Linked DNA regions of Variovorax paradoxus EPS. The protein of the gene in region 1 interacts with the protein of each later gene in a pairwise test. Links are inferred from orthologs where the notes say so. Each region holds a gene or a part of one and is shown on either strand. Other genes may lie near its edges. The genes, in order: VARPA_RS02245, VARPA_RS13515 and VARPA_RS20740.

Evidence for each region.
Region 2: the proteins of VARPA_RS02245 (region 1) and VARPA_RS13515 interact in binary tests that used the Escherichia coli proteins (3 or more experiments, as listed by UniProt). The link is inferred for Variovorax paradoxus EPS from one-to-one orthologs.
Region 3: the proteins of VARPA_RS02245 (region 1) and VARPA_RS20740 interact in binary tests that used the Escherichia coli proteins (3 or more experiments, as listed by UniProt). The link is inferred for Variovorax paradoxus EPS from one-to-one orthologs.

The regions. Positions count from the first base shown.
Region 1 is NC_014931.1:483,601-487,847, reverse strand. What follows is about bases 753-3,734. They hold VARPA_RS02245 (glutamate-5-semialdehyde dehydrogenase), read right to left. Parts: upstream 2,901-3,734; coding sequence 1,605-2,900; downstream 753-1,604. Other genes in these bases: holA (DNA polymerase III subunit delta), read right to left, coding at 2,982-3,734; gshA (glutamate--cysteine ligase), read right to left, coding at 753-1,512. Outside these bases: VARPA_RS02255 (potassium transporter Kup), read right to left, coding at 1-12; more of gshA, read right to left, coding at 196-752; more of holA, read right to left, coding at 3,735-4,055; LPS assembly lipoprotein LptE, read right to left, coding at 4,077-4,247. UniProt on the Escherichia coli protein: Catalyzes the NADPH-dependent reduction of L-glutamate 5-phosphate into L-glutamate 5-semialdehyde and phosphate. The product spontaneously undergoes cyclization to form 1-pyrroline-5-carboxylate.
Region 2 is NC_014931.1:2,909,098-2,913,221, forward strand. What follows is about bases 481-3,339. They hold VARPA_RS13515 (sulfate/molybdate ABC transporter ATP-binding protein), read left to right. Parts: upstream 481-1,290; coding sequence 1,291-2,388; downstream 2,389-3,339. Other genes in these bases: cysW (sulfate ABC transporter permease subunit CysW), read left to right, coding at 481-1,275; VARPA_RS13520 (disulfide bond formation protein B), read left to right, coding at 2,385-2,888; macA (macrolide transporter subunit MacA), read left to right, coding at 3,089-3,339. Also shown: sulfate ABC transporter permease subunit CysT, read left to right, coding at 1-371; more of cysW, read left to right, coding at 373-480; more of macA, read left to right, coding at 3,340-4,124. UniProt on the Escherichia coli protein: Part of the ABC transporter complex CysAWTP involved in sulfate/thiosulfate import. Responsible for energy coupling to the transport system.
Region 3 is NC_014931.1:4,490,673-4,494,798, reverse strand. Bases 1-2,861 are described here. They hold VARPA_RS20740 (LytR/AlgR family response regulator transcription factor), read right to left. Parts: upstream 1,925-2,861; coding sequence 1,076-1,924; downstream 1-1,075. Other genes in these bases: VARPA_RS20735 (sensor histidine kinase), read right to left, coding at 1,942-2,861; VARPA_RS20745 (hypothetical protein), read left to right, coding at 646-993; VARPA_RS20750 (glutamine--tRNA ligase/YqeY domain fusion protein), read right to left, coding at 1-498. Also shown: more of VARPA_RS20735, read right to left, coding at 2,862-3,030; VARPA_RS20730 (2TM domain-containing protein), read right to left, coding at 3,027-3,329; VARPA_RS20725 (sterol desaturase family protein), read right to left, coding at 3,326-4,126. UniProt on the Escherichia coli protein: Member of the two-component regulatory system BtsS/BtsR, which is part of a nutrient-sensing regulatory network composed of BtsS/BtsR, the low-affinity pyruvate signaling system YpdA/YpdB and their respective target proteins, BtsT and YhjX.

The DNA.
Region 1 (4,247 bases):
GGGGGCTGACACGAAGTCGATGGGAAAAAGGGCTGGCCGTTGTGGATCGACGCGTCAGACACGCGAAGGTGCCGTGGCGGCGGAACATTCATTCGTTGTTCCACCACGCGTCACCCCTCCCGCCCTTTTGTTTCCGTTTGCTGTGGGGTCGCTATTTTGCCGTTGCCCGGTGACGCCGCAACCCGGCGGCGGCAATCATTCGTAGATTTCGGCGTCCGGGTCGGTCGCTTCCATCTCGTAGCTGGCCGCGACCATGGCCAGGCGGCCGACCACGCCATACATATAGAAACGGTTCGGGGCGCTCGCGCCGGGCTTGGCACCAGGCTGGGGCATGTGCGTGCTTTCCGAGAAAGCCAGCGGCACGTAGCTCGCGCCCGGCAGCTTGAGGTTCTCGTCGGCCGCCTGCTCGGCGTGCACCCGGTAGAAGCCGCCCACCACGTAGCGGTCCATCATGTAGACGACCGGTTCGGCCACGCCGTTGTGCACGCGCTCGTTGGTCAGCACGCCTTCCTGGACGATCAGCTCGGTGGGTTCGCGCAGGTCGCGGCCGGCGGAGGTCTTGGCTGCCGAGGACGTGCTGGTGCGCGACTTGCCGATCAGCGCCTCGACTTCCTTGGCATCGCGCACCGTCACCACGCCCGGGCTGCCGCTGCCGCTGTGGCCGCCCTTGACGACGACGAAGGGCTTTTCGTTGATGCCGTATTCCTTGTACTTGCGGCGCACCTTGGTGAGCACCGCATCGACATGGCTGGTCAGCACGTCGATGCCGCGCCCCTCGGCAATGTCGACGCCTTCGGCGCGCGCGTAGATCGGGTTGATGAGCCAGGGATCGATGCCCAAGAGCTTGCCCAGGCGCTTGGACAGCTCCTCATAGCTGTGCAGGTGGTTGCTCTTGCGGCGCACCGACCAGCCCGCGTGCAGCGGCGGCAAGAGGTACTGCTCGTGAAGGTCCTCGAGGATGCCCGGCGTTCCTGCCGAAAGCTCGTTGTTGAGCAGAATTGTGCAGGGATCGAAATTCTTCAAACCCAGCCGCCGCTTGCCGCGCACCACCGGCTCCAGGGTCACGGTCTCGCCGTTGGGCAATTCGATCTTCTTGGGCGACTTGATCGCCGGATCGACGGAGCCGATTCGCACGTTGAGCCCCGCCATATGGAAGATGCGCACAAGTTGCGCGATGTTGGCGAGATAAAAGGTGTTCTTGGAGTGATTTTCCGGAATGACGAGCAGGTTGCGCGCCTCCGGGCAGATCTTCTCGATGGCTGCCTGCGCGGCCTGCACCGCCAGCGGCAGCATCTCTTTGGTGAGGTTGTTCCAGCCACCCGGAAAGAGATTGGTGTCGACCGGCGCGAGCTTGAAGCCTGCATTGCGGATATCGACGGAGCTGTAGAACGGCGGCGTGTGCTCCATCCACTCAAGGCGGAACCAGCGCTCGATGGCGGGCATCGAGTCGAGCACCCGCTGTTCCAGTTCGTTGATCGGGCCGGTCAGGGCGGTGACGAGATGCGGAACCATGCGGCGGCCTTCTTCGATTTCTTAGAGGTGGAGCGGAATTGTAGGAATTGGGGGTACATGCCCCGATGACAAGACCGCGGGAGCAGCAGGCATCACGTCCGCACTTCGCCTTGGCCGAGCACCACGTACTTGAGCGAGGTCAGCCCTTCGATGCCGACCGGGCCGCGGGCGTGGAACTTGTCGGTGCTGATGCCGATTTCAGCGCCCAGGCCGAACTCGAAACCGTCCGCGAAGCGGGTGCTCGCATTGACCATGACGCTGGCCGAATCGACCTCGCGCAAAAAGCGCTGAGCATGCACGTGGTCGCGCGTGACGATGGCGTCGGTGTGGTGGCTTGAATAGCGGTTGATGTGCGCAATGGCCTCATCGACGCCGGCCACGACCTTGATGCTGATCACGGCGGCCAGGTATTCCTCGGACCAGTCGGTCTCGACCGCATCGATGACCTTGGCAGCCGGGTCGAGCGCCGCCTCGTCCGAACGCAGGATGCGGGCGGCGGCCGGGTCGCAGCGCATTTCCACGCCCTTGGCGGCGAAGATCGCGGCGATCTGGGGCAAAAAGTCTTCCGCGACCACCTCCGAGACCAGCAGGCCTTCGGCGGCGTTGCAGGGGCTGTACTTCTGAGTCTTGGCGTTGTCCACGATGCGCAGCGCCATGCCGAACTCGGCCGTGTCGTCTACATAAACATGGCAGTTACCGTCCAGGTGCTTGATGACCGGCACCTTGGCGTCGCGGCTGATGCGCTCGATGAGCCCCTTGCCGCCGCGCGGAATGATCACGTCCACGAATTCGGGCATGGCGATGAGCTGGCCCACGGCCTCGCGGTCGGTGGTCTGCACCAGCTGCACCGCCTCGACCGGCAGGCCGGCCTCGGCCAGCGCCTCGGACACCAGCAGCGCCAGCGCCTTGTTCGATTCGATGGCTTCCGAGCCGCCGCGCAGGATGGCGGCGTTGCCCGACTTGATCGCGAGGCTCGCGGCCTCGATGGTCACGTTGGGACGGCTCTCGTAGATCATGCCGAACACGCCGATCGGCACCCGCATCTGGCCCACGCGGATGCCGCTGGGCTGCTGCTTCATGCCGATCATTTCGCCGATCACGTCGGCCATGCCGGCGAGTTGCTCGCAGCCCAGGGCCACGGTCTCGATGACCTTCGGCGTGAGCTTGAGGCGATCGACCATCGGGGCCGAAAGTCCGGCGGCGGTGGCTCGTTCCAGGTCTTTCTGATTGGCGACCGACAGCGCCGGGCCGGCTTCGCGCAGGCGCCGCGCGAGCGCCTTCAATGCTATGTTTTTGGTAGCTGCATCCGCACGGGCCATGAGGAAAGCAGCGGTCTTTGCCTGCAGCCCTAGGGCCTGCATGTGCTCGCTGACGTTGAACGCATTCATGCGAACATTTTCCCACGCCGACCTGTGGCCCGGCTTACACAGGCCTTTTGGTGCCTGGAGCCGCCAAAGAAAGAAAAAAGATCAGGCGCGGCGCGCGGCCGCCGGCGCGCTGCTGCACGCACGGCACAGCATCAGCGCGAGCCGCTGCAGCGCCTGCCAGCCGCTGGCGGGCCAGTCGGGCTGCTTCAGGCCCTTGCAGATGCCGTCCACCAGGTGGGCCGCGCGCAGCAGGCGTGCCAGCATGCGGTCGTCCAGCCGGGGCAGCACGCGCTCGAAGGCGCGTTCGCGCGGGCCCCAGATGCGGTTCTCGCGCAGCGCCATCGGCAGCGGCCGACCGGCGGCCATGGCGTCCTTCACGCGCTTCAGGGCGCGAATGTCCTCGGCGATCGTGTAGTGCACCAGCACCTCGGCCTCGCCTTCGGCCTGCAGGCCGTCGAGCATGCGCGCCACACGCTGCGGATTGCCGGCCAGCACCGCTTCGGAAAGCTTGAACACGTCGTAGCGCGCCACGTTGTTGACCGCGCCTTCGACCTGCTCCCAACTCAGCTCGCCCGCCGGGTGCAGCAGCGCGAGCTTCTGGATTTCCTGGTGCGCCGCGAGCAGGTTGCCTTCGACGCGGTCGGCAAAGAACTGCAGCGTGCGCTGGCCTTCGTCGCCCGGCATCACGCGCTGGCCCTGTTGCCCGAGGCGCTGCGCGATCCACTGCGGCAACACATTGCGCTCTACCGGATCGACCTGGATGCTCACGCCGTTGTTCTCCAGCGCCGAGAACCAGGCGCCGGTGCGCGTGGCCTTGTCCAGGCGCGGCAGCATCACCAGCGTGAGCGTGCTGTCGTTGCCGGGCGCGGCTTCGGCCAATTGCTGCAACGCCGTGCTGCCGTCCTTGCCGGGCTTGCCCGAAGGGATGCGGATCTCCACGATCTGCTTGTCGGCGAAGAGCGAGAGCGAGCCCCCCGCCGCCAGCACCGCGCTCCAGTCGAAGTGCGCGCCGGCCACGGTGTACGAGCTGCGCTCGGTGTAGCCCTGCTCGCGCGCGGCGGCGCGGATGGCGTCGGCCGCCTCCTGCGCGAGCAGCGGCTCGTCGCCATGGATCGTGTAGAGCGGCTTGAGCCCCTTCTGCAGGTGGCCCCCGAGTTGGGCGCTGGCAAGTTGCATGGAATCGCTGCGGCGCGGCGCCTAGAGTTCCTTGACGGCTGCGAGGCGCCGCATCAACTGCTGCGCGATGTCGCTCTGCATGTCGCGGAACAGCAGTTCGGCCTCGCCTTCCTTGGCGAGCGCGTTGGTCTCGTTGAAGCTCAGGTCGCGCGTCTGCGACACCTCGGAGGCCGCGAGCAATTCCTTGCCGCC
Region 2 (4,124 bases), 2.4 Mb from region 1 along the record:
TCGTGGTGCGCACGGTGCAGCCGGTGCTCGAAGACGCCGAGAAAGAACTCGAAGAAGCCGCCACCTCGCTGGGCGCGACGCGTCTGCAGACCTTCACCAAGGTGATCCTGCCTTCCATCGGCCCCGCATTGCTCACCGGCTTTGCCATGGCCTTCGCACGCGCCATCGGCGAGTACGGTTCGGTGATCTTCATCGCCGGCAACATGCCGATGATTTCGGAGATCACGCCGCTCATCATCATCGGCAAGCTGGAGCAGTACGACTACGCGGGCGCCACCGCCGTCGCGCTGGTGATGCTGGTCATTTCCTTCCTGCTGCTGCTGGTCATCAATGGCCTGCAAGCGTGGCAGCGTCGCAGGGCAGGGGGCTGACATGAGCGCACCTTCCAAAATCATTCGCCGTGCGCAGGCCGGCACCACCGAAGCCGCCTGGGTCCGCTGGACGCTGATCGGCATTGCGCTCGCGTTCATGTTCCTGTTCCTCGTGCTGCCGCTGGCGGCTGTCGCAACCGAGGCATTGCGCAAAGGCGTCTCGGCGTACCTCGAGGCGCTGAAGGAACCCGACGCCTGGAGCGCCATCCGCCTCACGTTGATCACGGCCGCCATCACGGTGCCGTTGAACCTCGTGTTCGGCGTGGCGGCAGCCTGGGCCATCGCCAAGTTCGAGTTCCGCGGCAAAGCTTTCTTGACGACGTTGATCGACCTGCCGTTCGCGGTGTCGCCGGTGGTGGCGGGCCTGATCTACGTGCTGGTGTTCGGGGCGCAGGGCTGGTTCGGCCCGTGGTTGTCCGAGCACGACATCAAGATCATCTTTGCCGTGCCCGGCATCGTGCTGGCGACCGTGTTCGTGACCTTCCCATTCATCGCACGCGAACTGATTCCGCTGATGCAGGCACAGGGCACCGACGAGGAGCAGGCCGCCATCGTGCTCGGCGCGACCGGCTGGCAGACCTTCTGGCGCGTGACGCTGCCCAACATCAAGTGGGGCCTGCTGTACGGCGTGATCCTCTGCAACGCGCGCGCCATGGGCGAGTTCGGCGCGGTGTCGGTGGTGTCGGGCCACATCCGCGGCCAGACCAACACCATGCCGCTGCATGTGGAAGTGCTCTACAACGAATATCAGTCGGTCGCCGCGTTCGCCGTGGCCTCGCTGCTGGCGATCCTGGCGCTGGTCACGCTGGTGATCAAGTCGGTGATCGAGTGGCGCCACGAGCGCGAGATGAAGGCCATTGCAGAACTGCCCCCCGAGCGCCCGCCTGAAACAACGGCGGCCTGAGAGAGAAGAGAAATCATGAGCATCGAAATCCGCAACATCAGCAAGCAGTTCGGCGACTTCCGCGCGCTGCGCAACGTGAACCTCGACGTGGAGTCGGGCGAGCTCGTCGCGTTGCTCGGCCCCTCGGGCTGCGGCAAGACCACGCTGCTGCGCATCATCGCGGGGCTGGAGACGGCCGACACCGGCAGCATCCATTTCTCGGGCGAAGACACCACCGACGTGCATGTGCGCGAACGCCAGGTGGGCTTCGTGTTCCAGCACTACGCGCTGTTCCGCCATATGACCGTGTTCGAGAACGTCGCCTTCGGCCTGCGCGTGAAGTCGCGGAAGGAACGCCCGAGCGATGCGCAGATCAAGGCCAAGGTGACCGATCTGCTCAAGCTGGTGCAACTCGACTGGCTGGCCGACCGCTACCCGTCGCAGCTCTCGGGCGGCCAGCGCCAGCGCATCGCGCTCGCCCGTGCGCTCGCGGTGGAGCCCAAGGTTCTGCTGCTCGACGAACCCTTCGGCGCGCTCGATGCCAAGGTTCGCAAGGAGTTGCGCCGGTGGCTGCGCCGGCTGCACGACGAACTGCACGTCACCTCGATCTTCGTCACGCACGACCAGGAAGAAGCGCTCGAAGTGGCCGACCGCGTGGTGGTCATCAACAAGGGGCAGATCGAGCAGGTCGGCTCGCCGCAGGACGTGTGGGACAAGCCGGCGAGTCCTTTCGTCTACGGGTTCCTGGGCGACGTGAACCTGTTCCATGGCCGTGCCGACAACGGCCAGGTTCAGCTGGACGGCATGCGCCTGGATTCGCCCGAGCACAGCGGCGCGCGCGACGCCAAGGCCATGGCCTACGTTCGTCCCCATGACCTGGATGTGACACGGTATGTGTCGGGCGCCACCGGCATCGTCGCCACGCTGTCGCGCGCGATCGTCGTCGGCCCGATCGCGCGGCTGGAACTTGAGCCCACCGAATCGAATCCAGATAATCCGGGCTCCGGAACCATCATCGAGGCGCAACTCCCTGCGCAACAGTTCCGCGACCTGGGCTTGAAGGAGGGCGACACCGTCGTCGCCAATCCGCGCAAGGCCAGGGTGTTCGTAGAAGAAGATTGGGTGTCTCCTTGATCGATTGGTACTTCGGCGCGCCGCGCCGCGCGCTCGGGCTGATCTGCCTGGCCTGTGTGCTCATGCTGGCCTTCGGGCTCTACCTGCAGCACGTGGTGGGGCTCGAGCCTTGCCCGATGTGCATCGTGCAGCGGTATGCGCTGGTGCTGGTGGCCCTTTTCACCGGGCTGGCCGCCATCTTCCGCAGCCGCCCCTTGCAGGTGACCGGCGGGGTGCTGGCGCTGGTATCCGCTGTAGGCGGCGCCTATACGGCGGCCGCGCAGAGCTGGCTACAGTGGTATCCGCCCGAAGTCGTGTCCTGCGGGCGCGACCTCTACGGAATGATCGAGACCTTCCCGCTCAAGCGCGCGTTGCCGTTGATCTTCCGCGGCGGCGGCGACTGCTCCAAGGTCGATTGGTCGCTGTTCGGACTGACGCTGGCGAACTGGTCGTTCGTCGCCTTCGTGGTGCTCTCGCTCCTGCTGATCACGCTGCTCCTGCGCCGCCGCACCGCGCGCTGAGTTCTTTCTCCGCAGCCGAAACGGCGTGGTTCGCTGCCCTGGAAGGGGCGGGGAGCCACGCCGTTTTTCATGGGGATTCCGGCGGCAACAAGGGCACGAAGTGGCCTTTCGGGGAACTCCCCCTTTAACCGGCCTTCAGAAAGCGGGGCTAGGATCGATTCGCTCCTGTCCCGCAGCCTGTTCCACTTCCGCCTCATTGCATGCCTAACACTCCCCCGCGGCGATCGCGCAAAGTCCTTCTCGGCATTGCAGCGCTCGTCGTCCTGGCCGCCGTCGCCTTCTTCTGGCTGAGCCCGGCCAAGAAAACCGAATACCTCACCGCCACCGTGCAGCGCACCGACCTCGAGAACGCGGTGCTCGCCACCGGCGTGCTGCAGGCGCTCCGGCAAGTGGAGGTGGGCGCGCAGGTCAGCGGCCAGCTCAAGTCGCTCAAGGTGGCGCTGGGGCAGACGGTGAAGAAGGGCGACTGGCTCGCCGAGATCGATCCGGTCATCTCGCAGAACACGCTGGCGCAGGAGCAGGCCAAGCTGGAGAACCTGCAGGCTCAGAAGCTCGCGAAGGAAGTGCGCATCAAGCAGGCCGAGCTCACCTGGGCCCGGCAGCGCGAAATGCTGGCGCAAGACGCCGCGCCGCGCCAGGACATGGAAAGCGCCGATGCCGAGTTGCGCGCGTTGCGTGCCGACGGCGTTTCGCTGGAGGCGCAGATCCGCCAGCAGAAGCTGGCCATGGCCTCGGCGCAGACCAATCTTTCGTACACCCGCATCGTTGCGCCCATCGACGGCGACGTGGTCTCCATCAGCACGCTCGAAGGCCAGACCGTGGTGGCCGCATTCCAGGTGCCCACGCTGATGAAGCTGGCCGACCTCTCGACCATGACGGTGAAGGCGCAGGTCTCCGAAGCCGACGTGGTGCGGGTGAAGGCGGGGCTGCCGGTGTACTTCACCATCCTCGGCGACCCCGACAAGCGCTATCACGGCACCCTGCGCGCGGTGCAGCCTTCGCCCGAGAAGATCAACAACGCGGTGTTCTTCAATGCGCTGTTCGACGTGCCGAACCCCGACCGCACGCTGCGCGTCGACATGACGGCGCAAGTGACCATCCTGCTCGGCGAAGCGAAACAGGCGCTCACGGTTCCGCTCACCGCGCTCGGCGCGCGCGGCAAGGACGGCCGCCAGGAAGTGCGCGTGCTCAAGCCCGACCAGAGCGTGGAAAAGCGCCAGGTGCGCGTGGGCATCA
Region 3 (4,126 bases), 4.0 Mb from region 1 along the record:
CTCGTCGACGTAGGCGAGGCCGGCGCCGATGAGGTATTCGGCGGCTTCGTACATGAAGTCGAAGTAGTTGCTCGCGAAGTACTCGTGCGGCTGCAGGGTGCCGGGGGCGCTGGGGCGGTCGGCCAGGTAGGTTTCGTAGCCGAGCCACTTCACGGCGTCGCGGATGGAATCGACGTATTCCTGCTCTTCTTTTTCGGGGTTGGTGTCGTCGAAGCGCAGGTGGCTCACGCCGCCGTATTCGCGGGCCAGCTCGAAGTTGAGCCAGATGCTCTTGGCGTGGCCGATGTGCAGGTAGCCGTTGGGTTCGGGCGGAAAGCGCAGGCGGACCTTGGCGGGGTCGGTCATGCCCTGGGCGTGGTGGGCGGCGTTGCCCGGGGAGCCGCCCCATTTTCGGCCGGAATAGGCACCCTGTGCGAGGTCGTTCTCGATCACGTGGCGCAGGAAATTGCTCGGTGCGGCGGCCGTTTTGGCGCTGCTTTTATCGGTCGGGGAGGTCATTGCTTCATTCTAGAGGGCGCCCTCTGTGGGTTACCTTTGGCAACGTTCTTCACAATGGCCGGTGCACCCCGTTTGCAATTGCCGCGTTCAATACACACATGGGCGGTCCAGACCCGGACAGTGCCCCCGAAACAAGGAGTCAACATCATGAGCCTCACACGTTCCACCTTCTTCAAATGGGCTGCCGCGGGCGTCGTGGCAGCCGGTGCATTGTTCGCAGCCACCTCGGCCAGCGCTCGCAGCGATGTGAGCTGGTCGATCGGTGTCGGCGTCCCCGGCGTGGCGGTCGGCGTGGGCGGTCCCGCCTACTACCCGGCTCCGGTCTATGCGCCGCCGGCCCCGGTTTACTACGCACCGCCTCCGGTCTACTACCGTCCGCCGCCGCCGGTGTATTACCGTCCGGCGCCGGTGTATTACGCGCCGCCGGCTTACTACGGTCCCCGCTATTACGGCGGTGGGTACCACCGTGGTCACCGTCACGGCCACTGGCGCTAAACAGCCACAGCATTCGTGACTAAATGAAAAAAGCCGGCTCCCGAAAGGGGCCGGCTTTTTGCTGGGCGCTCGCCGTGCGATTTCACATCGCGCGAAACAGATGCGCGTAGAGCCGGCTGACCGGAATCTTCTCGGCTCGCCCGCGCAGCGTGAGATGCAGCTTGCCGGCCTCGTCGCGGTGCACCGATTCGATGGCCGCGCTTCGCACCACCACCGCGCGGTGCACCTGCCAGAAGGCGTCGGCGTCGAGCTGCGTCAGCAGCTGCTTGAGCGGCGTGCGGATCAGGTACTCGTGCGTCGCGGTGAGCACCCGCAGGTATTTGTCGGCCGCCTCGAAATACAGCACTTCATCGATAGGCACCATGCGCACCGTGCTGCCGCCGGCATCGCTGGCGGCAATCATCCGCAGCGGTGCCGAGGCTGCCGCGGCCGGCAGGGCCGCGCCGGTGCCGGCCGCGGTGAGTACCTGGCGCCATTGCGCCAAGGTTCGTTCGAGCGCTTCGTCGTTGGCTACGGCAGGGGAGGCCGATGACGAAGGCTGCTGCGCCGCCAGCGCCTGCTGCAGCCGCGCCACGGTCTTCTGCAACCGCCCAGGCTGCACGGGCTTGAGCACGTAGTCGATGGCTTCTGCCTCGAAGGCGCGCGCGGCGTATTCGTCGTAGGCGGTAACGAACACCAGCTGCGGCATCGGCGCCTCGTCGGTGGGCCAGCTGTCGGCCAGCTCGGCGGCGGCGCCCAGGCCGTCGAGGCCTGGCATGCGGATGTCGAAGAACAGCACCTGCGGCAAGAGGCGCAGCGCCTCGCGCACCGCGCTGCGGCCGTCGCCGGCGGTGGCGACGATCTGCAGTTCGGGCCACGCGGCGGCCAGTTCGGCCTTGAGGGCTTGGGCCAGAAGGGGTTCGTCTTCGGCGATCAGTGCGGTGGGGTTCATCGTGGTTGTCGTCGCATTCATGAGGCAGCAGCCGCTGCCGGCAGAGGAAAGCTCAGCGTGGCGCAGGTGCCGCCGGCCGGTGCGGCCGCGAGGTGCATCTCGCTTTGCGGGCCGAACACCGTGGCCAGGCGCTCGCGCACCTGTTCGAGCCCGAAGCCGCTGCCGCCTTCTTCAGAGTCGGAGGGCAACGCCGCATCGAGCCCGACGCCGGTGTCGTTCACTTCGATGACCAGCCGGTCTCCGTTCCGGCGCGCGCGCACGGCGATCTCGCCGCCCTCGACCTTGGGCTCCAGCCCGTGGCGGATGCTGTTCTCCACCAGCGGCTGCAAGAGGAGCGGCGGCACCGGAACATCGCGCAGGTCCTCGGGCAGGTCGAGCGTGTAGCGCAGGCGCTCGCCCATGCGCACCGACATCAGCTCGAGGTAGTCGCCCAGCCGGTCGAACTCGGCCGAGAGCGGATGTGCCAGCGCGCGCGAGCCGCTGAGCGTCATGCGCAGATAGCTGTTGAGGCGGTCGAGCATCGCCACCGCGCGCGGCGGGTCGGCGGTGATCAGCACGCGCAGGTTCGCGAGCGTGTTGAACAGCATGTGCGGCTCGAGCTGCGTCTCCAGCAGCTTGAGCCTTGCTTCGGTGGCGTTGCGCTGCGCCAGGTCGAGCTGGCCCTGCATGTGCTTGCTCTTGCCGAGGCTGAAGAAGAAGTAGCACATGCCGATGGTGGCAACCAGGGTGATGACGATGGTCGACGTCATCTTGCGCGTGGCGAGATTGCGGAATTCCATCGGCGGCACACCGATCCAGGCGTCGCCTATTGCATTGCCGGCAAGAAAGCCGACGGTGACGCCCAGCGCCACCAGGCCGTAGCCCCAGAGCCCGTGCGGCCACAGCACCTCCTTGCTGCCGCTCAGGATCAGCCGGCCGGTGTCGATGACGAGCCAGCTGATCGTTCCGATCGACAGCGAATACACCATCTGAGATTCCCAACTGCCGTTGCCCGAGATGGCCAACGCCGAGCCGATGAGGCAACAGAAGGCGACGGTGATCAGGCCATGCCGCAGCATGTTGCGGAAGTTCTCCGCGCGAAACCGGGGCAGCGCTTCAGGGGTCACCCGTGCTCCCCGGCGCCCAGTGCGCGGCGCTCGCGTGCCACGAGCCGCTCGTAGAAGCCGCCGCCGGGCGCAAGAAGCCAGATCACCGCGCCGTGGATGAGGAGGCCGAGGCCCCAACCCATCAGCGGATACATCGCCCAGGTGTGCCCCTTGGCGGCCGAGAGCCCGACCAGCCCGATGTTGACCAGCACATAGACGAAGGCGTGGATGTACCAGCCCATCTTGGCGCCGGCGCGGCGGCGGGCGAGCTTTTCGAGGTCGGGACGCGAGGTATTGGAGGTGGAGGTGGTGGTGTTCATGACAACTCCTTGACTGGAAGGGGAATGAAATCGGGTGCGGAAGGCGGCGTTACGGGCCGGAGGGCGGCGCGCTGCCGCAGTTCCTCGGTGGTGTCGCCGGGCCCATCCGGACGCCAGCCCGGCGGCTTGACGAGGTATCCCACGAACGCACGCACCGAGCGCGCCGAATGCAGGTCGCGCAACAGCCCGCGCCAGTGGGTGAACTCGATCTCCAGGATGTTGTGCGAGGTGATCGGGTTCACCAGCCCGTAGCGGCAGGGCAGATCGGCGCGCTCGGGAATGTAGGTGCCGAAGAGCCGGTCAAACACGATGAGCACGCCGCCGTAGTTGCCGTCCAGGTATTCGAGGTTCGAGGCGTGGTGCACCCGGTGCGCCGAGGGCGTGTTGAGCACCCATTCCAGCGGCCCGAGGCGCGGAATCCAGGTCGCATGAATCCAGAACTGGTAGAGCAGGTTCAGCGTGAGCATCAGCAGGATCACCTTGGGCGGCATGCCCAGCAGCGGCGCCAGCATGAAGAACAGCAGCGTGCCGGTGAGCTTGCCGGTCCAGCCGAAGCGGTAGGCGGCCGACAGGTTGAGCTGGTTCGGCGAATGATGGATGGCGTGGGTGCACCAGAACCAGCGCACCCGGTGGGCGGCGCGGTGGTACCAGTAGTAGCAGAACTCCTGGCCGATGAAGCAGGCGACCCAGCCGCTCCAGTGGTCCATCGGCAGGGTGAAGAGGCGGTGGTTCCAGAACCAGTCCATCGCGCCGGTCCAGAAGGCCACCGGCAGCAGCCAGCGCAGCGGGTATTCGCG